4 regions of the Streptomyces sp. WG7 genome follow, and region 3 is predicted to be linked to each of the others. Evidence: riboswitches for the same ligand, from Rfam matches in the RefSeq annotation. Region 3 holds a riboswitch; each other region holds the start of a gene.
The links. Region 3 has a riboswitch for cyclic di-AMP ahead of ACP4J0_RS07795 (M23 family metallopeptidase). Riboswitches for the same ligand answer to the same signal wherever they lie in the genome.
Positions count from the first base shown of each region.

Region 1 (5,511 bases), on a different contig from region 3:
GGCAATCAGCCCGCTCCGGTGACCGGCGCGCAGCGGATCTACGGTACGGGGACAAGGAAGTCCCTGTCCCTGAGCTGTGAGTACGGTCCTGCCCCGATCCCACGCGCATGAGGAGTCGACCCGACACGGCAGCGAACGAACCGCAGCACGAGCCGAGTTCAGTGACAGCCGATTCGGGAAGTCAGGGGCTGTCCATGGATAAGATCCGAATGTGCCGGAGACGTTACAAGAGGATCAGTTCGCCAAGGCGGCGAAGCGTCACTTCGAGGACGCCGACTACGTCCACCGCGACAGCCGCCTGCCGACAGCCGACCACCTCTACGGCTTCGCGGCGGAGTGAGCGGTCAAGAGCCTGCTGCTGCGCTTCACGGATGTGGAGATGGGCCCGTCCAGCAAGCCGGAGATCCCACACCCCAGCCCGCCGGAGAACGATCCCGACCGCACCCGGAGCGCCTGATGCCCTTCCCCTACGTCCTCCTCTCCGCCGCCGTCTCCCTCGACGGCTACCTGGACGACACCGGCCCCGACCGGCTCCTGCTCTCCTCCCCGGCCGACTTCGACCGGGTCGACGAGGTGCGGGCGTCCGTCGACGCGGTCCTCGTCGGGGCCGGCACGATCCGGGCGGACAATCCGCGGCTGCTGGTCAACTCGGCCGAGCGGCGGGCCGCCCGGGTCGCGGCGGGGAGGGCGGAGTACCCGCTCAAGGTGACGGTCAGCGCCACCGGGGACCTGGACCCGGCGGCGTCGTTCTGGCACACCGGCGGGGAGAAGGTGCTCCTGACCACGGACGACGGCGCCCGGCGGGCCCGCGCGGCGGGGCTCGCCGCCGACGTCGTGCCGCTCGGGCCCGAGCTCGGCTGGCGGGCGGCGCTGGAGTACCTGCACGACCGGCGGGGTGTGCGGCGGCTCATGGTCGAGGGCGGCGGGAAGGTCCACAGCCAGTTGCTCCAGCAGGAACTCGCCGACGAACTGCAGCTCGCCCTCGCCCCGCTGATCGTCGGGAACCCGGACGCCCCCCGCCTGTTCGGGCCCGGCGCCTACCAGGGCGGGCGGCTCAGGCTGGTGGAGACGCGGCGCATCGAGGACGTGGTGCTGACGCGGTACCTGCCCACCGCGCCCGGCACCGGCGACCGCGTGACCGCCTCCGACCGGCACTGGCTGGCGCTCGCCTGCGAGCTGGCCGAGCTGTGCCCGCCGTCGGGGACGGCGTTCAGCGTCGGGGTGGTCGTGGTCGCCGCCGACGGGACGGAGCTGGCGCGCGGGCACTCGCGGGAGGGCGGCGATCCCGTCGTGCACGCCGAGGAGGCCGCGCTCGCGAAGGCCGACCCCGCCGACCCGCGGCTCGCGACCGCCACCGTGTACAGCAGCCTGGAACCGTGCGCCCGCCGCGCCTCCCGGCCCGCGCCCTGCGCCCGGCTCATCCTCGACGCCGGGGTGCCCCGCGTGGTCACGGCCTGGCGGGAACCCGACACCTTCGTACCGGGGGCCGACGGCAGCGGAGTGCTCGCGGCCGGGGGCGCCGCCGTCGTCGTACTGCCGGAGTACGAGCAGCGGGCGAAGGCGCCGAACCGCCATCTGGAGGGGTAGCGGAGCGCCGCTGGAAGGGGTGCGGAGGTACGGATGTGCATTCCGCCCCCGGGATGACGTACAGTAGAGACACAACGGCGCGGGGTGGAGCAGCTCGGTAGCTCGCTGGGCTCATAACCCAGAGGTCGCAGGTTCAAATCCTGTCCCCGCTACTGAAGACCGAAGGCCGGAATCCTCAGGGATTCCGGCCTTCGGTGCGTTCTGCCCCCCCGGCGCATCGCCCAGTCACCAGTCACCAGTCACCAGTCACCCGGTCGGCCCGCACGGCTCGCCCCCCACCCCCGCTCCGGGAAACCTGGACGGAGGGACGGCAAGCGGCGCAGACGTGCGGGGTGGCGGGAGACCAGTGGTGCGGCCAGGTGACGTGGACGACGAAGGGACGTACGCCAGAGCCGGCGGCCGACTCCCCGGCGACCCCGTGCCCGACCCCGGCGTCGGTGACGGCCCGGAGCCACCCCGGCCGGACCCGGGCCGGCCGCGGGCGTGGCGGACCTCGTACGGGCGGGCCTTCGTACGCCTGCTGCCCGTACTGCTGATCGTCGTCGCCATCCTGTACGACCTCTTCACCCCGAGGTACTTCACCGCAGGCCCCCTCTACACGGCCGCGCCCCTGGTCGCCGCCCCGATCTACTCGCGGCGCGGCACGGCGCTCACCGGTGCCGCCGTCGTCGCCGCCGTCGTCGGGCTGCAACTGAGCAAGGGCGTCATCCACTACGTCGACTCCCTCACCGAACTGATCACCATCGCGACGGTCGCCGTGCTCGCCGTCCTCGTGAACGGCTTCGTCCGCCGCACCGGCGAGCGCCTCGTCTCCGTGCGCGAGATCGCCGAGGCCGCCCAGCGCGCCGTGCTGCCCGAGCCCGCCGAGCGGATCGGCGGCTTCGAGATCGCCGCCTGCTACGAGGCCGCGCAGGCCGACGCCTTCATCGGCGGCGACCTCTACGCCGTACAGGACAGCGCGCGCGGCATCCGGCTCATCGTCGGGGACGTGCGCGGCAAGGGCATGGGCGCCGTGGGCGCCGTCGCCGTCGTGATCGGCGCCTTCCGGGAGGCCGCCGAACAGGAGGCGACGCTGGAGGCGGTGGCGCAGCGGCTGGAGCGGGCGCTGGCCCGCGAGGGCTCCCGCCGGGACGGACTGGACGCCTTCGAGGGCTTCACCACCGCCGTGCTCGCCGAACTCCCGCACGGCGACGGGGTCGTCCGCATCGTCAACCGCGGCCACCCGCCGCCCCTGCTGCTGTACGCCGACGGCACCCTGCGCCCACTGCCCGCCCGGGAATCGGCGCTGCCGCTCGGCATGGGAGAGCTCGGCGTGTGGCCCGACCGTGCGGAGGAGGCCGACTTCCCCGGTGGGGCCACACTGCTGCTGTACACCGACGGAGTCTCGGAAGCCCGGGACGCCCAGGGCGAGTTCTACGACCCGCAGGCGCGGCTGGCCGGCCGCGTCTTCCGGCATCCGTCGGAACTGCTCGGCACCCTCGCCGACGACGTGCGCCGGCACTCCGGGGGCGGCATGGCCGACGACATGGCACTGCTCGCCGTACGACGGCCCTGACCGATGTCACGGCACGTGACGGACCGACCGCCCTCCGCATAACAACTGACACACCATCAGAAAGTTGTGACGCGAGGGGGAATACTGAGACGGGGTCAACTCGCCCCGCTTTGACCGCCCATGAGGCGTACGTCCCGGCCGGATTCGTTAATGATCTAGAGGAACGGCTTGGAATCCGAGCCTCGCGTCTATTAACGTTCGATAACGCAGCGCGGTCGTCCCAGCCGTCACAGAAGGCGGCTCCGTGCGCACGCGCCGAATCCCGCAAGGGAACCGGGGAACCACCACATTGGGGTGAATCGGGCGTAAGGCGCCGTGGAGACACGGCGGATATACGCGCGTAGGAGACCTTCCTGCTCCGAACCCGTCAGCTAACCCGGTAGGCGAGAAGGAAGGAAAGGAGCACGCCCACGTGGCGTCCAACCGGCCTGCCCCCGAGGCCCCGTTCGTGCCGAACCAGCACGACGCGGACACCTTCGGCTACGACGGCTACCGCACCGAAGAGGGCCCCTGGGAGGAATGGAATCCCACCGCGGAATCCATCCGACCGGTACGCGGCCGGCACCGCGTCGCCAAGCAGCGCGGCGGACTCGCCCGCAGCTCCACCGTCCTCGGCGTCGGTGTCATAGCGGCCGTCGGCGCGGGTGGCATGGCCAGCGCGCAGACCGGCAAGCCGCCGGTGTCGATCTCCATGCCGGACCTGCCGAACGTCGGCTCGCTCATCTCCGACGACGAGGAGCCGGAGCCCGAGGGTTCCGCCACCCCGCTCAGCGGCATCGGCGTGGCGGCCGCCACCGCCACCGGCACCGAGGACACCGCCGGCGCCGGTGAGACGCTGCGGGCCCGGATCATGGCGCAGGCCGAGCAGCAGCAGGCCCAGGTGGAGAGCAAGGCCGCCGCCGAAGCCGTCGCCGCAGCCGAGAAGAAGGCCGCGGAAGCCGCCGCCGAGGCGGAGAAGGAGGCCCAGGCCAAGGCCGCCGCCGCCAAGAAGAAGGCGCAGGAGGCGGCCGAGAAGAAGGCCGAGGCCGAACGGCTCGCGAAGCTGGCCAAGCAGTACACCCTGCCGACCTCGTCCTACACGATCTCCTCGAGCTTCGGTCAGGCCGGCGCCTACTGGTCCTCCGGCTACCACACCGGCCTGGACTTCGCCGCCCCCACGGGCACGCTGCTCAAGGCGGTCCACAGCGGCACCATCACGTCGGCCGGATACGACGGGTCGTACGGCTACAAGACCGTGCTGACCCTCGATGACGGAACCGAGATCTGGTACGCCCACCAGTCCTCCATCAGCGTCAGCGTCGGCCAGAAGGTCGCCACCGGCGACATCATCGGCCGCGTCGGCGCCACCGGCAACGTCACCGGCGCCCACCTCCACATGGAGGTCCACACGGCCGACGGCGGCGGTATCGACCCGATGGCGTGGCTGCAGAACAAGGGCCTCAACCCCTGAGTACCCACGCTGACCCATCCGCTCCCCGCTGATCCCCGGCGGTCCTGACGGCAACCCCCCGACGTCAGGGCTGCCGGTTTGCGGGTTCTTTGCGCCACGGCCGGAATCACATCGTCCGGTGTGTTCGTTGACGCAGGACATGACTTCTCTGCGCAAGCTCGGCTCCTCCGACCTGGAGGTCTTCCCCCTCGCCCTCGGCGGCAACGTCTTCGGCTGGACCGCCGACCGGGACCGCTCCTTCGCCGTCCTCGACGCCTACACCGCGGCCGGCGGCAACTTCCTCGACACCGCCGACTCCTACTCGGCGTGGGTCGACGGCAACACCGGCGGAGAGTCCGAGACCCTCATCGGCGAGTGGCTCGCCTCCCGCGGCAACCGCGGCGACGTCGTCCTCGCCACCAAGGTCAGCCAGCACCCCGAGTACCCGGGACTGACCGCCGCGAACATCAAGGCCGCCGCCGACGCCTCGCTGCGCCGCCTGCGCACCGACCACATCGACCTCTACTACACCCACTTCGACAAGCCCGAGGTGCCGGTGGAGGAGATCATCGGCGCGCTCGACGAGCTGGTGAGGGCGGGCAAGGTCCGGCACATCGCCGCCTCCAACATCTCCGCGGAGCGGCTCGCGGAGTCCCTGGCCTTCTCCGACCGCGAGGGCCTCGCCCGCTACGTGGCCCTCCAGCCCCACTACAACCTGGTCTCGCGCGACACGTACGAGGGCGAGCCGCGCGACCTCGCCGAGCGGGCCGGGCTGGCCGCCGTGCCGTACTACGCCCTCGCGTCCGGCTTCCTCACGGGCAAGTACCGGCCCGGTGCGGACGTCGACAGTCCTCGGGCGGGCGGCGCCGCGAAGCACCTGGAGACCGAGCGCGGCCGGCGGGTCCTCGCCGCCCTCGACGAGATCGCCGAGGCCCACGAC
Region 1 is NZ_JBNGGE010000044.1:44,994-50,504, forward strand. It holds gene ACP4J0_RS31005 (hypothetical protein) at 212-340, shown strand; gene ACP4J0_RS31010 (dihydrofolate reductase family protein) at 457-1,587, shown strand; tRNA gene ACP4J0_RS31015 (tRNA-Met) at 1,666-1,739, shown strand; gene ACP4J0_RS31020 (PP2C family protein-serine/threonine phosphatase) at 1,952-3,142, shown strand; cyclic di-AMP (ydaO/yuaA leader) riboswitch at 3,386-3,543, shown strand; gene ACP4J0_RS31025 (M23 family metallopeptidase) at 3,555-4,592, shown strand; gene ACP4J0_RS31030 (aldo/keto reductase) at 4,732-5,511, shown strand, end outside.
Region 1: linked by a shared signal. The riboswitch ahead of ACP4J0_RS31025 (M23 family metallopeptidase) and the one ahead of ACP4J0_RS07795 (M23 family metallopeptidase) in region 3 are both predicted to bind cyclic di-AMP.

Region 2 (5,511 bases), on a different contig from region 3:
GCCGGACATCATCGCGCCGAACCGGCAGGAGACCGCCACCAGCGATCCCGTCTTGCCGCCCAGCACGTCGAGGTAGTGGTCGACGGGGTCCCGGCCGTCCTGCGGCCCCGCCGTCTCCAGGATCTGTCCGGTGACGAGCCGCTCGAACGCCAGGGCCTGCACGCGGACCGCCTCGGGCCCGAGGTCGGCGAGGATCTGGGAGGCGCGGGCGAACAGGAAGTCGCCGGTGAGGACCGCGACCGAGTTGCCCCAGCGGGTGTTGGCGCTGGCCACGCCACGCCGCACGGCGGCCTCGTCCATCACGTCGTCGTGGTAGAGGGTGGCGAGGTGGGTCAGCTCCACGACGACGGCCGAGGGCACGATCCCGGGGGCATAGGGGTCGCCGAACTGGGACGAGAGCATCACCAGCAGTGGCCGGAATCGTTTGCCGCCGGCCCGCACCAGATGCTGGGCGGCCTCCGTGATGAACGGAACCTCGCTCTTGGTTGCCTCAAGCAACCCTTCCTCGACAGCAACCAATCCGGCCTGGACATCGGCTTCCAGAGCCTGGTCCCGCACGCTCAGCCCGAACGGCCCGACGACGGTCACGAGGGGTCTCCTGTCTGCTGGTGTCTACTGGCGATTACCTGGTTTGTCGATAGGTCGCTGCCACCACTCGAGCCAGCGTATCCGGTCACCTTTCGATCACCGCGAGCGCCCACCGTTACAGGCCGGTCGGTATCGGATCATGAACAGTATGTTTTTGATCAGGCGATATGAGCAGATATTGATCGACATCGCCGGGGCCAGAACCCGCCACTGATGATCACATCACCCCTCCCAACGGCTCGCACTCCGAATACGTCACCCACTCGGCTCACCCTGCCCCACCCCGAACGGATGCCCCCAGGGCGCGCGGAAACACCGCTCAGGGCGGGGTCACACACGGGGTGCGCACGACAGCAGGCCCGCCCGGCCGTCGACCAGCACCCGAACCCCTCCCACCCATGGGCAATTGACCCACAGTTGGCCTCAATGCCCGATTTGCCACACTTGTCGATGCGGGTGAGTTGACTCACTCCTCCGCACCTCCGGGCAACCCTGCCGCCGACTGTGCCCTCCCTTTGCCCCGCAAGGCATTTGGCCCTTGGCAGCCGCAAAGGATCAAGTACCTCAAACCCCTCAGATCAAGGTCAACAGGCGCGTTGGGTGATTCCTGCACTTGTTTCGGACATGTGCTCTCGCATACGTTCCCGGCCTGTCGGGCGGACGCCGAATCCTGCCACCGCCCGGACGCACAGTCATCCGCCAACAAACTCGCAGGCAGGAGCGGGGGACCCAGGTAAGTCGCCGCACCGGTCACCACCGGAGCGGCTCGGGGTGAAGCCGTGTCCGTCAGGACCCGGCCGGGCACCTCCCCGCCCGAACCCGACAGCTCACCTCGCAGGCGTAAGGAGAGGGACTCACACATGTCTGCCAACGGTCAGAACCGTCACGCCCGGACCAGCCGCCTCGCCCGCAAGCTCGCCGTGGCCGGCACCGGCGCCGCCGTGCTCGCCCTGCCGCTCCTCGGCGCCACCGGCGCGTCCGCGGCCACCCCGGCCACCACCACGGCCGCCGCGGCCGCCACCACCGCGGCGACGACCTACCCGGACAACCTCGACGGCTGGATCCGGGAGTCGCTCGACATCATGGCCCAGCACGGCATCCCCGGGACGTACGAGGGCATCCACCGCAACATCATGCGGGAGTCGTCCGGCAACCCGTACGCCATCAACAACTGGGACATCAACGCCATCAACGGCACCCCGTCCAAGGGGCTGCTCCAGGTGATCGCCCCGACCTTCGAGGCGTACCACGTGCCCGGCACCTCCTGGGACCCGTACGACCCGGTCGCCAACATCACCGCGGCCTGCAACTACGCGGCCGACCGATACGGCTCGATGGACAACGTCTTCGGCGCGTACTGAGACGCACTGCCACAGAGGCACTGCCACAGAGGCACTGAAGCACTGGCGCCTGAGGAACTGAAGCACTGACGCCTGAGGCACTGAGGCACTGACAAAGAGGCTCCGGCCGAGGAGGCTCCTCGGCCGAGGGGGCTCCGCTCAGGAGGCCCCGAAGACCCGCTCGAGGACGACGGCCACGCCGTCGTCCTCGTTCGTCGTGGTGACCTCGTCGGCCACCGCCTTGAGTTCGGGGTGGGCGTCGGCCATGGCGACACCGTGTGCCGCCCAGTCGAACATGGGGATGTCGTTGGGCATGTCCCCGAAGGCGATCGTCCGCCGTCGGCTCACCCCCAGGCGCTCGGCGGCCAGCGCCAGGCCGGTCGCCTTGGTGATGCCGCACGGCTGGAGCTCGACCGTCCCCGGCCCCGACATGGTGACCGTGGCGAGGGAGCCCACCACCGCGCGCGCCGTCGCCGCCAACTCGTCGTCGGACAGGTCGGGGTGGCGCAGCAGCACCTTGCTGATCGGCGTGGACCACAGTTCGTCGCGCCGCTCGACCCGCACCGCGGGCAGCGTGGGGTGGGGCATCAGGTACCCGGGCTCGATGAGCGTGAGGCCGTCGACGCCGTCCTGGTCGACCGCGGCGTACACCTGCCCCACCTCGGCCTCGATCTTGCCGAGTGCGGTCTCGGCCAGTTCCCGGTCCAGGGTGACCGACCACAGCATCCGGTTCGCGCCGGCGTCGTACACCTGGGCACCCTGTCCGCACACCGCGAGTCCCGTGCAGCCGAGGCGGTCGAGCAGGGACCGCACCCGGGGCGCCGGCCGCCCCGTCACCACCAGGTGCCGCGCACCGGCCCCTGCCGCCCGCGCCAGCGCGGCCAGCGACCGGTCGGAGACGGTGTCGTCGCCGCGGAGCAGCGTGCCGTCGAGGTCGGTGGCGACGAGTGAATATGCGGTGCGGTCCATGATCAGAGAATACGGACACCGCACCTGTCCGACTCACCCGCGATCGCATCCGAACGAGGACGCGCGAGTACGGCACGAGTGCGCACGAGTACGGCACACGGGCGCACGAGGACGCACGAACCTGTCCGAAACCTGGCACATCATCGGCTAAAGCCGGTTAAAGGCCTGTGCACCGGTTGGCAACAACATGGTCCGCTACCTACCGGCCGGGAGCCCCCGGAGGTACCTTCCTGTTGTCCAGGGGGAACTTGATCGGGGGGTCGGGTTGAACAGCGGACGTGTGCGTGTGCTCAGGCCGGAGGAGCTGGGCGAGGGGGAACGGGAACACTGGCGGGAGCTGCGCGCCAAGTCGACGGCACCACGCAATCCGTTCATGGAACCGGAGTTCACCGACGTCGTGGGCCGGGTACGGCCGCGGGCGCGGGTGGCGGTGGTGTACGACGGCGGGGAGGCGTCCGGTTTCCTGCCGCACGAGCGCGGGCAGCTGGGCCAGGGCCGGGCGATCGGACTCGGGGTGTCGGACTGCCAGGGTGCGGTGCTGCGCCAGGACCTCGCCCTGAACACCCGCGAACTGCTGCGGGCCTGCTCCCTGTCGAGCTTCGCCTTCGACAACCTGGAGGCGGACCAGGAGCTGTTCGTGCCGTACGCCGCCGAGGAGCTCACCACCTACGTCATCGACGTCGAGCGGGGGTACGAGGCGTACGAGGGCGTACTGCGCGACCGGTCACCGAAGTTCCTCAAGACCACCCTCGCCAAGGAGCGCCGGCTCGGCCGCCAGGTCGGTGACGTGCGCTTCGTGTTCGACGAGCGTGACCCGGCCGCGTTGCGCACGCTCATGGAGTGGAAGTCGGCGCAGTACCGCAGGACGGGGCGCCGCGACCGGTTCGCACAGGAGTGGATCAGCCGGCTCGTGGCACGGCTGGCCGAGACCCGGGCACCGGAGTGCACCGGCACGCTGTCCGTGCTCTACGCCGACCGCCGGCCGGTCGCCGCCCACTTCGGACTGCGCTCGGCGACGGTGCTGGCCTGCTGGTTCCCGGCGTACGACCCGGACTTCGCGAAGTACTCGCCGGGGCTGATCCTGCATCTGCGGATGGCCGAGGCGGCCGCCGCCGAGGGCATCGGCATGCTCGACATGGGGCGGGGCCCGGCGGAGTACAAGGACTCGCTGAAGACCGGTGAACTGCCCGTGTACGAGGGAGCGGCGACGCGTCCGGGGGCGGGCGCCGCGCTGCACTGGCTCGGCCGCGAGCCGGCCCGCCGCGCGCACGGCTTCGTGCGCGACCGGCCCCGGCTGGCGTCGCTGGCGGTGCGGACGTTGAGGGGCGCGGCCCGGCTTCGCCGGTCATGACGGAGGGCATCTACGAGGGGGTGGGCGCATGGCCGGTGTGCGGCGTGCGCGGCATGAGACACGGCGGGAGATAGAGGGGTTCCTCGGCATCGGGCCGGTGCAGGTCGCCGAGCTGGACATCGGAGCCGACGACCCCGAGGCAGGGGAGGGCGCCGAGGGGGCAGCTCGTGCCGACGGGGCTCCCGGCGTCCGGAGGGCTCGTGCCGAGGGAGCCGACGGCATTGAGGCAGCCGCTCGTACCGAGAGAGCTCCTGGCGTCCAGTCGGCTGCCGGCTCCGTGGCGACGGAGCTGAGACCGGGGCCGGGCAGCGCGCCGGTGACGTCCGGCGCGGTGTTCGCCCTGGTCAGGAGGGCGGGGCGGCCCGTCGGTACGGTGCTCGGGCAGGTACCCGAGGGCGCGGATCCCGCGGAGGTGCTGGCCGGGCTCGCCCGGCAGCTCCCCCGGGAGGCGCCGCCCGAGCCGTTGCCCCGGCCGCCGTCCGCCTGCGTCGTGGTCGCCACCCGGGAACGCGCGGACCAGCTCGCCCGCGCGCTGGACTCGCTGCTCGCGCAGGACCACCCGGACTTCGAGATCATCGTCGTCGACAACGCGCCCGTGACCGGCGAGACCCGGGAACTGGTCGAGCGGAAGTACGGCGAGCGGGTGCGGTACGTGTGCGAACCGGTCCCCGGACTCGCGATCGCGCACAACCGGGGTCTCGCGGCCGTACGGAGCGAGGTGATCGCGTTCACCGACGACGACGTGGTCGCCGACCCGCGCTGGCTCACCGAACTGACCGCTCCGTTCGCCGCCGACCCGCGCCTGGGCTGCACCACGGGGCTGATCCTGCCCGCGCGGCTGCGCACCCCCGCCCAGGTGCTGCTGGAGAGCCACGGCGGTTTCGCGAAGGGCTTCACCCCGCGCACGTACGACCCGGCTGACCCGCCCGCCGACGAGCCGCTCTTCCCGTTCACCGCGGGCCGGTTCGGCTCGGGCGCCAACATGGCCTTCCGTACGGCGGTGCTGCGGGCGGTCGGCGGCTTCGACCCGGCGACCGGCGCGGGCACGCGCGCACGGGGAGGCGACGACCTCTACGGATTCGTCCGCGTCCTCGCCGAGGGGCAGCGGCTGCGTTACACCCCGAGCGCACTGGTCTGGCACCACCACCGGGAGACCTGGCGGGACCTGGAGACCCAGGCGTACGGCTACGGCGCGGGCCTCACCGCGTACCTCACGGCGATCCTGGTGAACCGTCCGTCGCTGCTGCCTGCCTTCCTCGCCCG
Region 2 is NZ_JBNGGE010000017.1:23,521-29,031, forward strand. It holds gene ACP4J0_RS18900 (polyprenyl synthetase family protein) at 1-588, opposite strand, end outside; cyclic di-AMP (ydaO/yuaA leader) riboswitch at 1,276-1,443, shown strand; gene ACP4J0_RS18905 (transglycosylase SLT domain-containing protein) at 1,449-1,949, shown strand; gene ACP4J0_RS18910 (HAD family hydrolase) at 2,088-2,897, opposite strand; gene ACP4J0_RS18915 (GNAT family N-acetyltransferase) at 3,178-4,248, shown strand; gene ACP4J0_RS18920 (glycosyltransferase) at 4,277-5,511, shown strand, end outside.
Region 2: linked by a shared signal. The riboswitch ahead of ACP4J0_RS18905 (transglycosylase SLT domain-containing protein) and the one ahead of ACP4J0_RS07795 (M23 family metallopeptidase) in region 3 are both predicted to bind cyclic di-AMP.

Region 3 (5,511 bases):
GCGCAGATTGTGCGGCGGCATGTTCGTGGCCATGCCGACCGCGATGCCCGAGGCGCCGTTGACCAGCAGGTTCGGGAAGGCGGCGGGCAGTGCCACCGGCTCCTGCTCCTGGCCGTCGTAGTTCGGGCCGAAGTCGACGGTGTCCTCGTCGATGGACTCCGTCATCAGGCTGGTGGCCTCGGCCATCCGGCACTCGGTGTACCGCATGGCGGCCGGCGGGTCGTCGTTGCCCAGCGAGCCGAAGTTGCCGTGGCCGTCCACCAGGGGGACGCGCATCGAGAAAGGCTGGGCCATGCGCACCAGGGCGTCGTAGATCGACGCGTCGCCGTGCGGGTGCAGCTTGCCCATGACCTCGCCGACGACGCGGGCGCACTTCACGTAGCCACGCTCGGGCCGCAGGCCCATCTCGTTCATCTGGTAGACGATGCGGCGGTGCACCGGCTTGAGGCCGTCGCGGGCGTCCGGCAGCGCACGGGAGTAGATGACCGAGTACGCGTACTCGAGGAAGGAGCCCTGCATCTCGTCGACGACGTCGATGTCGAGGATCTTCTCCTCGTACGAGTCGTCGGGCGGCGGGGTCTTCGTACTACGGCGGGCCATCGCTGCCGGCTCCTTGCTGAAGCGTGAACGGTGATCTGACGCGGTCCATTGTGGACCGCGGCACTGACAGCGACCGACCAGGACCCGTCACGGGCTGCCCGGCCCGGCGCTGCCCGCAGGGTACGCCCTCGTGCCGCGCCCCCGCCCCCGCCGGGTCGCCGACCCCGTTCTCGCTCTCGGCGTACGAGGTCCGGGAACTCCACGGGCGGCCCGCACGCTTGCATACAGTGGCAGGATCGGAAGGATCGGCGGAATTCCGCAGTTCCGCCCAATGATCCACCAAGTGTTTCACCAAGTGATTCCGCCAAGGATTTCGCGATCGAAGGGACGTACATGCCCATGGGTCACACGGCCACAGCCCAGGCAGGCTCCGGCGGCCTGACAGCGACCGAGCACCGCCTGGCCAACGGCCTGCGCGTGGTGCTCTCCGAGGACCACCTGACCCCGGTCGCGGCGGTGTGCCTCTGGTACGACGTCGGCTCCCGCCACGAAGTCAAGGGGCGTACCGGCCTGGCTCACCTTTTCGAGCACCTCATGTTCCAGGGTTCCGCCCAGGTCAAGGGCAACGGCCACTTCGAGCTGGTGCAGGGCGCCGGCGGCTCGCTCAACGGCACCACCAGCTTCGAGCGGACCAACTACTTCGAGACCATGCCCGCCCACCAGCTGGAGCTCGCTCTGTGGCTGGAGGCCGACCGCATGGGCTCCCTGCTGGCCGCCCTGGACGACGAGTCGATGGAGAACCAGCGTGACGTCGTCAAGAACGAGCGCCGCCAGCGCTACGACAACGTGCCCTACGGCACGGCCTTCGAGAAGCTGACCGCCCTCGCCTACCCGGAGGGCCACCCCTACCACCACACGCCGATCGGCTCGATGGCCGACCTGGACGCGGCGACGCTGGAGGACGCGCGCGCGTTCTTCCGCACCTACTACGCGCCGAACAACGCGGTGCTGTCGGTCGTCGGCGACATCGACCCCGAGCAGACGCTCGCCTGGATCGAGAAGTACTTCGGTTCCATCGCCTCGCACGACGGCAAGCAGGCCCCCCGGGACGGCTCGCTGCCGGATGTCATGGGCGGGCAGCTGCGCGAGATCGTCGAGGAGGAGGTCCCGGCCCGCGCCCTGATGGCGGCCTACCGCCTGCCGGAGGACGGCACGCGCGCGTGCGACGCGGCCGACGTGGCTCTCACCGTCCTGGGCGGCGGCGAGTCGTCCCGCCTGTACAACCGGCTGGTGCGCCGCGACCGCACGGCCGTCGCCGCCGGGTTCGGTCTGCTGCGGCTCGCCGGAGCACCCTCCCTGGGGTGGCTGGACGTGAAGACGTCCGGTGACGTCGAGGTGCCGGTCATCGAGTCCGCCATCGACGAGGAGCTCGCCCGGTTCGCGGAGGAGGGGCCCACGCCGGAGGAGATGGAGCGCGCCCAGGCCCAGTTGGAGCGCGAGTGGCTGGACCGCCTGGGTACGGTCGCGGGCCGCGCCGACGAACTGTGCCGGTACGCCGTCCTGTTCGGCGACCCGCAGCTCGCCCTCACCGCCGTGCAGCGGGTGCTCGAGGTGACGGCAGAGGAGGTCCAGGAGGTCGCCAAGGCACGCCTGCGTCCCGACAACCGCGCGGTGCTCGTCTACGAGCCCACGGCCCCCGCCGACGCCGACGACAACGCCGACGACAACGACGCCGACACGAACGCCACCGACGAGAACGAGGAGGCGGCCAAGTGACCGAGCTCGCCACCATGGAATTCCACCCTCAGCCGCAGGCCGGCGAGCCCAAGCCGTGGGCGTTCCCGGCCCCGGAGCGCGGCAGCCTCGACAACGGCCTGACGGTGCTGCGCTGCCACCGCCCCGGCCAGCAGGTCGTCGCTGTCGAGATCAATCTGGACGCACCCCTCGACGCCGAACCGGCCGGCCTCGACGGCCTCGCCACGATCATGGCGCGCGCCTTCTCCGAGGGCACCGACAAGCACTCCGCCGAGGAGTTCGCCGCCGAGCTGGAGCGCTGCGGCGCCACCCTCGACGCACACGCCGACCACCCCGGCGTCCGGCTGAGCCTGGAGGTGCCCGTCTCGCGCCTCGCCAAGGCCCTCGGCCTGGTCGCCGACGCCCTCCGGGCGCCCGCGTTCGCGGACAGCGAAGTCGAGCGGCTGGTCCGCAACCGGCTCGACGAGATTCCGCACGAGCTGGCCAACCCGGCACGCCGCGCGGCCAAGGAGCTCTACAAGGAGCTGTTCCCGGCCGGGACGCGCATGTCGCGCCCGCGTCAGGGCACCGAGGAGACGGTCGCGAGCATCGACTCCGCGGCCGTACGCGCCTTCTACGAGAAGCACGTCCGGCCCGCCACGGCCACCGCGGTGGTCGTCGGCGACCTCACCGGCGTCGACCTCGACGCGCTGCTCGGTGACACGCTGGGCGCGTGGACCGGCTCCGCCGCCGAGCCGCGTCCCGTGCCGCCGGTGACCGCCGACGACAGGGGCCGGGTCGTCATCGTGGACCGCCCCGGAGCCGTCCAGACGCAGCTGCTGATCGGTCGCACCGGCTCCGACCGGCACGACCGCGTGTGGCCCGCCCAGGTGCTCGGCGCCTACTGCCTCGGCGGCACCCTCACCTCGCGCCTGGACCGCGTCCTGCGCGAGGAGAAGGGCTACACCTACGGCGTGCGGTCGTTCGCACAGGTCCTGCGTTCCGCGCCCGACGGCACGGGCGCCGCCCTGCTGGCCATCAGCGGCTCCGTCGACACCCCCAACACCGGTCCCGCGCTGGAGGACCTGTGGACGGTGCTGCGGAAGGTCGCGGAGGGCGGGCTCACCGACGCCGAGCGCGACGTCGCCGTGCAGAACCTGGTCGGTGTGGCGCCGCTGAAGTACGAGACGGCTGCGGCCGTGGCGAGCACGCTGGCCGACCAGGTCGAACAGCACCTGCCGGACGACTACCAGGCCACGCTCTACCGCCAACTGGCCGCCACGGGAACCGTGGAGGCCACGGCGGCGGTCGTGAACGCCTTCCCGGTGGACCGTCTGGTGACGGTCCTCGTCGGCGACGCGGCGCAGATCAAGGAGCCCGTCGAGGCCCTCGGCATCGGTGAAGTGACCGTCGTGGCGGCCGAGTAGCGGCACGCGCGCGTGGCGGCCCTGGTGACCACAGTGTCACCAGGGCCGCCTTTTGTCCGAATTGAGGGGCTGACTGACCGTCTGCCCTGTGGCGTGCGCTACAAAAGGCCGGTTGCGTTTGAGGATTGAAGACACCCCGTTTAGCGTCGTCCGGGCTGTTCGTCAGGCAGTGCGCCGCACCCGCGGCACCGGACAGCCATCGCCGAGTCCCCGTACGGCGCGAGCCAGGGGAGCCGGGGACCCATCGCAGTCCCTGGGGTGAATCGGACGCCCGCGCGTGAAGCGAGGGGGTCCGTAGGAGACCTTCCTGCTCCGAACCCGTCAGCTAACCCGGTAGGCGAGAGGGAAGGAAAGGACCAGCCTCCACATGGCGTTCACGCGCGCCACCGGCAAGCATCGCCGTCCCAGCCGGATGCATCGCACCACCGCCCACGCGGCGGGCGTCGCGGCCCTCGCCACCACCGGTGTCGTCGGCACCCTCGCCGCTCCGGCGCTCGCCGCCGAGTCCGAGGCGGAGCAGAGCGGACTCACCCCGGTCGTCACCATCGGCGACGCCGTAGCCGACGAGATCGACGCCCAGGCCACCGCGCAGAAGCGGGCCGCGCTGGACGCCGCCGCCCGTGAGGCGGCCCAGGAGGCCGCACGCGAGCGGGCCGTCGAGGCGGCCGAGGAGGCACGCGAGGCCAAGGAGCGCGCCGCGCGCGAGGCGGAGCGCGAGCGCCTCAACACCTTCGTGTCGCCGATCACCGCCTCCTACGTCTCCACCGCCTACCAGGCCGGCAGCTCCCTGTGGTCCTCGGGCAGCCACACCGGCATCGACTTCCACGCCGCGAGCGGCACCTCCGTGCACGCGGTCGGTGTCGGCACCGTCGTCGAGGCCGGCTGGGGCGGGGCGTACGGCAACCAGGTCGTGATCAGGATGCACGACGGCACGTACACGCAGTACGGCCACCTGTCCTCCATCGCCGTCTCGGTCGGCCAGGCGGTCGCCGCCGGTCACCAGATCGGCCTCTCCGGCGCCACCGGCAACGTCACCGGAGCCCACCTGCACTTCGAGGCCCGTACGAGCCCCGAGTACGGCTCGGACATGGACCCCGTCGCCTATCTCCGCTCCCACGGTGTGAACGTCTGACGACGGACGGTACGGCACTCGAACGCCCCGGCTCCCGAGCCGGGGCGTTCGCATTTCCGTGGGTGATCCAGGCGTCGCCGCTGTCCAAAAAATGTCCATGAAATCCGCCCCGCCGTCGGAATATCCGCCCGACTGGCCTAGAGTCACTGCTCACGCGTCAATCGTCGACGTTTTCTTGGGGATCAAGGCGGAGGTCGGGCATGCGTATTCCGGCGCACTCGGTGTGCACGGCGATCCGGGACGACATCGTCGCCGGCGTCCACGGGCGCGGCAGCCGGCTCACCGAGGAACTGCTCGCCCGCCGTTACGGAGTCTCCCGCGTCCCGGTCCGTGAGGCCCTGCGCACGCTGGAGGCCGAGGGCTTCGTGGTGACCCGGCGGCATGCGGGCGCGTGCGTGGCGGAACCCGGCGAACAGGAGGCCGCCGACCTGTTGGAGGCCCGTACGCTCCTCGAACCCCTCGGCGCCTCCCGGGCCGCCCGGCGCCGTACCGAGGCCCACCTCAAGGTGCTGCGCGGACTGGTCAGGCTGGGGCAGGAGCGGGCCAGGCAGGGCAACAGCGAGGATCTGCGTTCCCTGGGCGGCTGGTTCCACGACACCCTCGCCCAGGCCGCGGGCAGCCCCTCCCTGGCGGCGTTGCTGACCCAGTTGCGCCACAAGATCGCTTGGATGTACACCG
Region 3 is NZ_JBNGGE010000005.1:76,491-82,001, forward strand. It holds gene ACP4J0_RS07780 (DNA gyrase/topoisomerase IV subunit A) at 1-600, opposite strand, end outside; gene ACP4J0_RS07785 (M16 family metallopeptidase) at 934-2,316, shown strand; gene ACP4J0_RS07790 (M16 family metallopeptidase) at 2,313-3,701, shown strand; cyclic di-AMP (ydaO/yuaA leader) riboswitch at 3,892-4,056, shown strand; gene ACP4J0_RS07795 (M23 family metallopeptidase) at 4,069-4,833, shown strand; gene ACP4J0_RS07800 (GntR family transcriptional regulator) at 5,034-5,511, shown strand, end outside.

Region 4 (5,511 bases), on a different contig from region 3:
TATCCAGGGCCCGCGGCCGAAGGCACACCGGCGCCCGGAACACCTCCGGCCCCCCGGATACGGTCAAGGGGTGACCGACCACCCCACACCCGACCGCCCCACGCCGGGCCATCCCACGCCCGACCGCCCCACGCCGGGCCACTCCACGCCCGACGGCCCCACGTCGGGCGACCCCGCGCCCGACGGCCCCACCCCCGAGCTCTTCACCTGGGAGTTCGCCAGCGACCCCTACCCCGCCTACGCCTGGCTGCGCGAGCACGCCCCCGTGCACCGCACCCGGCTGCCCAGCGGAGTGGAGGCCTGGCTGGTCACCCGGTACGCCGACGCCAAGCAGGCCCTCGCCGACCCGCGGCTGTCCAAGAACCCGGCGCACCACGACGAGCCCGCGCACGCCAAGGGCAAGACCGGCATTCCGGGGGAGCGGAAAGCCGAGCTCATGACCCATCTGCTGAACATCGACCCGCCGGACCACACCCGGCTGCGGCGGCTGGTCAGCAAGGCGTTCACGCCCCGCAGGGTCGCCGAGTTCGCACCCCGGGTGCAGGAGCTCGCCGACGACCTCATCGACCGGTTCGCCGGCACGGGTTCCGCCGACCTGATCCACGAGTTCGCCTTCCCGCTGCCCATCTACGCCATCTGCGACCTGCTCGGCGTACCCCGCGAGGACCAGGACGACTTCCGGGAGTGGGCGGGCATGATGATCCGTCACGGCGGCGGGCCACGGGGCGGGGTCGCCCGGTCGGTGAAGAAGATGCGGGGCTATCTCGCCGACCTCATCCACCGCAAGCGCGCGGCCCTGCCGGCCGAACCCGGCCCCGGCGAGGACCTCATCTCCGGGCTCATCCGCGCCTCCGACCACGGCGAGCACCTCACCGAGAACGAGGCCGCGGCGATGGCCTTCATCCTGCTCTTCGCCGGTTTCGAGACCACCGTCAACCTGGTGGGCAACGGAGTGCACGCCCTGCTCACCCACCCCGAACAGCGGGCCCGCCTGCAGACGTCCCTCGCCGCGGGCGAGCGCGGCCTGCTGGAGACGGGCGTCGAGGAACTCCTGCGGTACGACGGTCCCGTGGAGCTGGCCACCTGGCGCTTCGCCACCCGGCCGCTCACCATCGGCGGGCAGGAGATCGCGGCCGGCGACCCCGTCCTCGTCGTCCTCGCCGCCGCCGACCGGGACCCGCAGCGGTTCGCGGACCCGGACACCCTGGACCTCTCCCGCCGGGACAGCCAGCACCTCGGGTACGGCCACGGCATCCACTACTGCCTCGGCGCCCCGCTCGCCCGGCTGGAGGGGCAGACCGCGATCGGCACGCTCCTCACCCGCCTCCCGGACCTGCGCCTCGCCGCCGACCCGGCCGAACTGCGCTGGCGCGGCGGACTCATCATGCGCGGTTTGCGCACCTTGCCCGTCTCGTTCACGCCGGTCGCGTCGTCGTCGGCCGACGACGGCCCGCCGTCGACGCAAAGGTGACACGCGCTCAACTCTGTGATCTTCACGTGATCTGCGCGGCATGAACTTGTGACAAGCGATCATCTGCCTATACGTTCACGAATCAGCGTGGCGCCCCGAGCACCACCCGTCGCGCGGTCCCCGTTGTCTCGTGAAAGGTCGTCGCATGCTCTCCGGGAACGGTCGTCACCGCCGCCCCCGCCAGGCTCCCGCCCTGGTCGTCGCCGCCGGAGTGACCGGCTCCGCCATCGCGATCCCGCTCCTCGGCGCCACCGGCGCCCACGCGGCCGACGGGGCGAGCTGGGACCGGGTCGCCGAGTGCGAGACCGGCGGCGCCTGGAGCCAGAACAGTGGCAACGGGTACTACGGCGGCCTGCAGCTGTCCCAGGACGCCTGGGAGCAGTACGGCGGCCTGGAGTACGCGCCCAGCGCCGACCAGGCCAGTCGCTCCCAGCAGGTGAGAGTCGCCGAGAAGATACACGCGGACCAGGGCATCGCCGCCTGGCCGACGTGCGGTCTGCTCGCGGGCCTGGGCGACGGCTCGGCGTCCGCCGGCGGTGGCTCGGGTACGGCGGGTGACGGCTCGTCGGAGGGATCGGACACCTCGAAAGAGCCGTCGGGCCTTCCCGGACTCTCCGGTGCGTCCGGCTCGACCGGCTCGTCCGGCTCGTCCGGTTCGACGGAGCCGGCGGATCCCACGTCCGAGGCGTCCCCTTCGGCTCCTTCCTCTCCCGCGTCCCCTTCCTCGCCCTCCTCGCCCTCCGCTGACCCTTCGTCGGACAGCGGGGACGATTCGACCAAGTCCGACACGTCCCCCGGCTCCGGGTCCACGGAGAGCGGCGAACCGCAGAACACCGGCGCTTCACCCACGCCCTCCCAGGAAGCCGGCGAATCGGACAAGCCGGGGCGGAATGACGGCTCTTCGGCCCTCACCGACACGGAGGAGTCCGGCGCGGGCCGGCACCGGGGCGGCAGTGCCGACGAGGGGGCGGTGGACGGTCGTACGGGCGAGTCGTCGGGGCGGCACGCCTCGCGCGGTGAGGGTGACGCGCGCCAGGCCGTGGACGGCTCGTACACCGTGCGTTCCGGCGACAGCCTCTGGGGCATCGCCGACTCTCTTGAGCTGGACGGCGGCTGGCGTTCGCTCTACGCCGGCAACAAGGAGGTCGTCGGCGCCGACCCCGACCACATCCTGCCCGGTCAGACGCTCACGGTCACGGGCGAATCGGGCGAAAAGTAGGGGGAGTTCGCGTCACGGTTAGAGATCGTATGTCCGTTTTGGATCTCGTGAGAGATAGGTCTCAGAAGCCGTGATCGTCTTTGTAAATCCGCGGAGCGCGTGACTACGGTCATGACCGCCCGTCATCGCGGGCCCCGGCTGCCGCAACGCCGAATCCTGCCAGCGGCCGTCCGGGAACAGTCGTCGCGTCAAGCGCCGAAGGCAGGAGCGGGGGACCCAAGGTAAGTGCCGCACCGGGCAGTTGAACCGGAGCGGCTAGGGGTGGAGCCGAGTTCCGCGAGGAACCCGGCCGGGCAACTCAACCGGCCCGAACCCGACAGCTCACCTCGCAGGCGTCGGTGAGGGGATCAACCATGCTGTTTTCCGGCAAGGGCAAGCACCGCCGTCCGTCCAAGGCCACCCGTGTCATCGCCGTCGCCGGTGTCACCGGTGCCGCCGTCGCCGCCCCGCTGATGGCGGCCGGCAACGCCTCCGCCGCCACCGCGTCCGAGTGGGACGCCGTCGCCCAGTGCGAGTCCGGCGGCAACTGGTCCATCAACACCGGCAACGGCTACTACGGCGGCCTGCAGTTCTCCGCCTCCACCTGGGCCGGCTACGGCGGCACGCAGTACGCCGCGACCGCGGACCAGGCCAGCAAGGCGCAGCAGATCGAGATCGCCGAGAAGGTGCTCGCGGGCCAGGGCAAGGGCGCCTGGCCGGTCTGCGGCACCGGCCTGTCGAACGCCGCGTACACCGGCGGCGGCTCCGGTGAGAGCCAGGACAGCGGCTCCTCCCAGGGCTCCGGCTCCTCCCAGGACTCCGGCAGCTCCGAGAGCGCGCAGAGCCAGGGCAGCGGCTCCGGCGCCGACCGCTCCGCCGAGCAGAAGGCCTCCCGCTCCGCCGAGCGTCCGGCCGCCGAGAAGACCGTCACCACCCCGACCGGCAAGAAGGTCGAGAAGGGCGACGGCGAGTACAAGGTGGTCACGGGCGACACCCTCAGCTCGATCGCCGAGGAGCACGACGTCGAGGGCGGCTGGGCCGAGCTGTTCAAGCTGAACGACGACATCGTCGACGACGCCGACCTGATCTACCCGGGCCAGCAGCTGCACCTGAAGTAGGCAGCAGCTCCCCTTGCTCCCGCTCCGGCGCGTGTTCCCCCGTACGCGCCGGAGCGGGATTTTCATGCCCTGACCCCGCACCCCGTTCCACCCTGACCCCGCACCCCGTTCCCGCCCTGATCCCGCACCCCGTTCCCGCCCTGATCCCGGCTCCGTTCCCGCCCTGATCCCGGCTCCGTTCCCGCCCCCGAATCCGGCCGGGTTTGCGGAAACGTCTTTGTTCCGTTCGGAAACAATTTACTCTCGGTTCTGTCCAGCGGGTGGGCCATCGGCTGGCCGATCGCCCGGAGCCGGTTAGGCTCGGTCCCGCAGAGCCGCTGCGGTCCTGTGGACCCGCGCGTCACACCGAAGCGTCACATTGAAGAAGGAGATGCTCGTGCCGTCCATCGACGTCGTCGTAGCCCGGGAAATCCTGGACTCCCGAGGCAACCCCACGGTCGAGGTCGAGGTCGGCCTCGACGACGGCAGCACGGGTCGTGCCGCCGTTCCGTCCGGCGCCTCCACCGGCGCCTTCGAGGCCATCGAACTCCGTGACGGCGACTCCAACCGTTACCTGGGCAAGGGCGTCGAGAAGGCCGTCCTGGCCGTCATCGAGCAGATCGGCCCGGAGCTCGTCGGCTACGACGCCACCGAGCAGCGCCTGATCGACCAGGCGATGTTCGACCTGGACGCCACCGACAACAAGGGCTCGCTCGGCGCCAACGCCATCCTCGGCGTCTCGCTCGCCGTCGCCCACGCCGCCTCCGAGGCCAGCGACCTGCCGCTCTTCCGCTACCTGGGCGGCCCCAACGCGCACCTGCTGCCGGTGCCGATGATGAACATCCTGAACGGCGGCTCGCACGCCGACTCCAACGTGGACATCCAGGAGTTCATGATCGCCCCGATCGGCGCGGAGTCCTTCTCCGAGGCCCTGCGCTGGGGCGCCGAGGTCTACCACACCCTGAAGAAGGTCCTGAAGAGCAAGGGCCTGGCCACCGGCCTCGGCGACGAGGGCGGCTTCGCCCCGAACCTCGGCTCCAACCGCGAGGCCCTCGACCTCATCCTCGAGGCCATCAAGGAAGCCGGCTACACCCCCGGCGAGCAGATCGCCCTCGCGCTCGACGTCGCCGCGTCCGAGTTCTACAAGGACGGCTCCTACACCTTCGAGGGCAAGGAGCGCACGGCCGCCGAGATGACCGAGTACTACGCCGAGCTGGTCGAGGCGTACCCGCTGGTCTCCATCGAGGACCCGCTGTTCGAGGACGACTGGGACGGCTGGAAGATCCTCACCGGCAAGCTCGGCGACAAGGTCCAGATCGTCGGCGACGACCTGTTCGTCACCAACCCGGAGCGCCTGGCCCGCGGCATCGAGGAGAGCGCCGCCAACGCCCTGCTGGTCAAGGTCAACCAGATCGGTTCGCTGACCGAGACCCTGGACGCCGTCGAGCTGGCCCAGCGCAACGGCTTCAAGTGCATGATGTCCCACCGTTCCGGCGAGACCGAGGACGTCACCATCGCCGACCTGGCCGTCGCCACCAACTGCGGCCAGATCAAGACCGGCGCCCCGGCCCGCTCCGAGCGCGTCGCCAAGTACAACCAGCTGCTGCGCATCGAGGAGATCCTCGACGACGCCGCGGTGTACGCCGGCCGCAGCGCGTTCCCGCGCTTCAAGGGCTGACCGCGGCCCCGAGAGGCAGCGTCGTACGTACGTCCCCGTACCCGGTCCCGTACCGTGTGCGGGGACG
Region 4 is NZ_JBNGGE010000001.1:99,498-105,008, reverse strand. It holds gene ACP4J0_RS00455 (cytochrome P450 family protein) at 71-1,471, shown strand; gene ACP4J0_RS00450 (transglycosylase family protein) at 1,617-2,690, shown strand; cyclic di-AMP (ydaO/yuaA leader) riboswitch at 2,874-3,040, shown strand; gene ACP4J0_RS00445 (transglycosylase family protein) at 3,044-3,787, shown strand; gene eno (phosphopyruvate hydratase) at 4,164-5,444, shown strand.
Region 4: linked by a shared signal. The riboswitch ahead of ACP4J0_RS00445 (transglycosylase family protein) and the one ahead of ACP4J0_RS07795 (M23 family metallopeptidase) in region 3 are both predicted to bind cyclic di-AMP.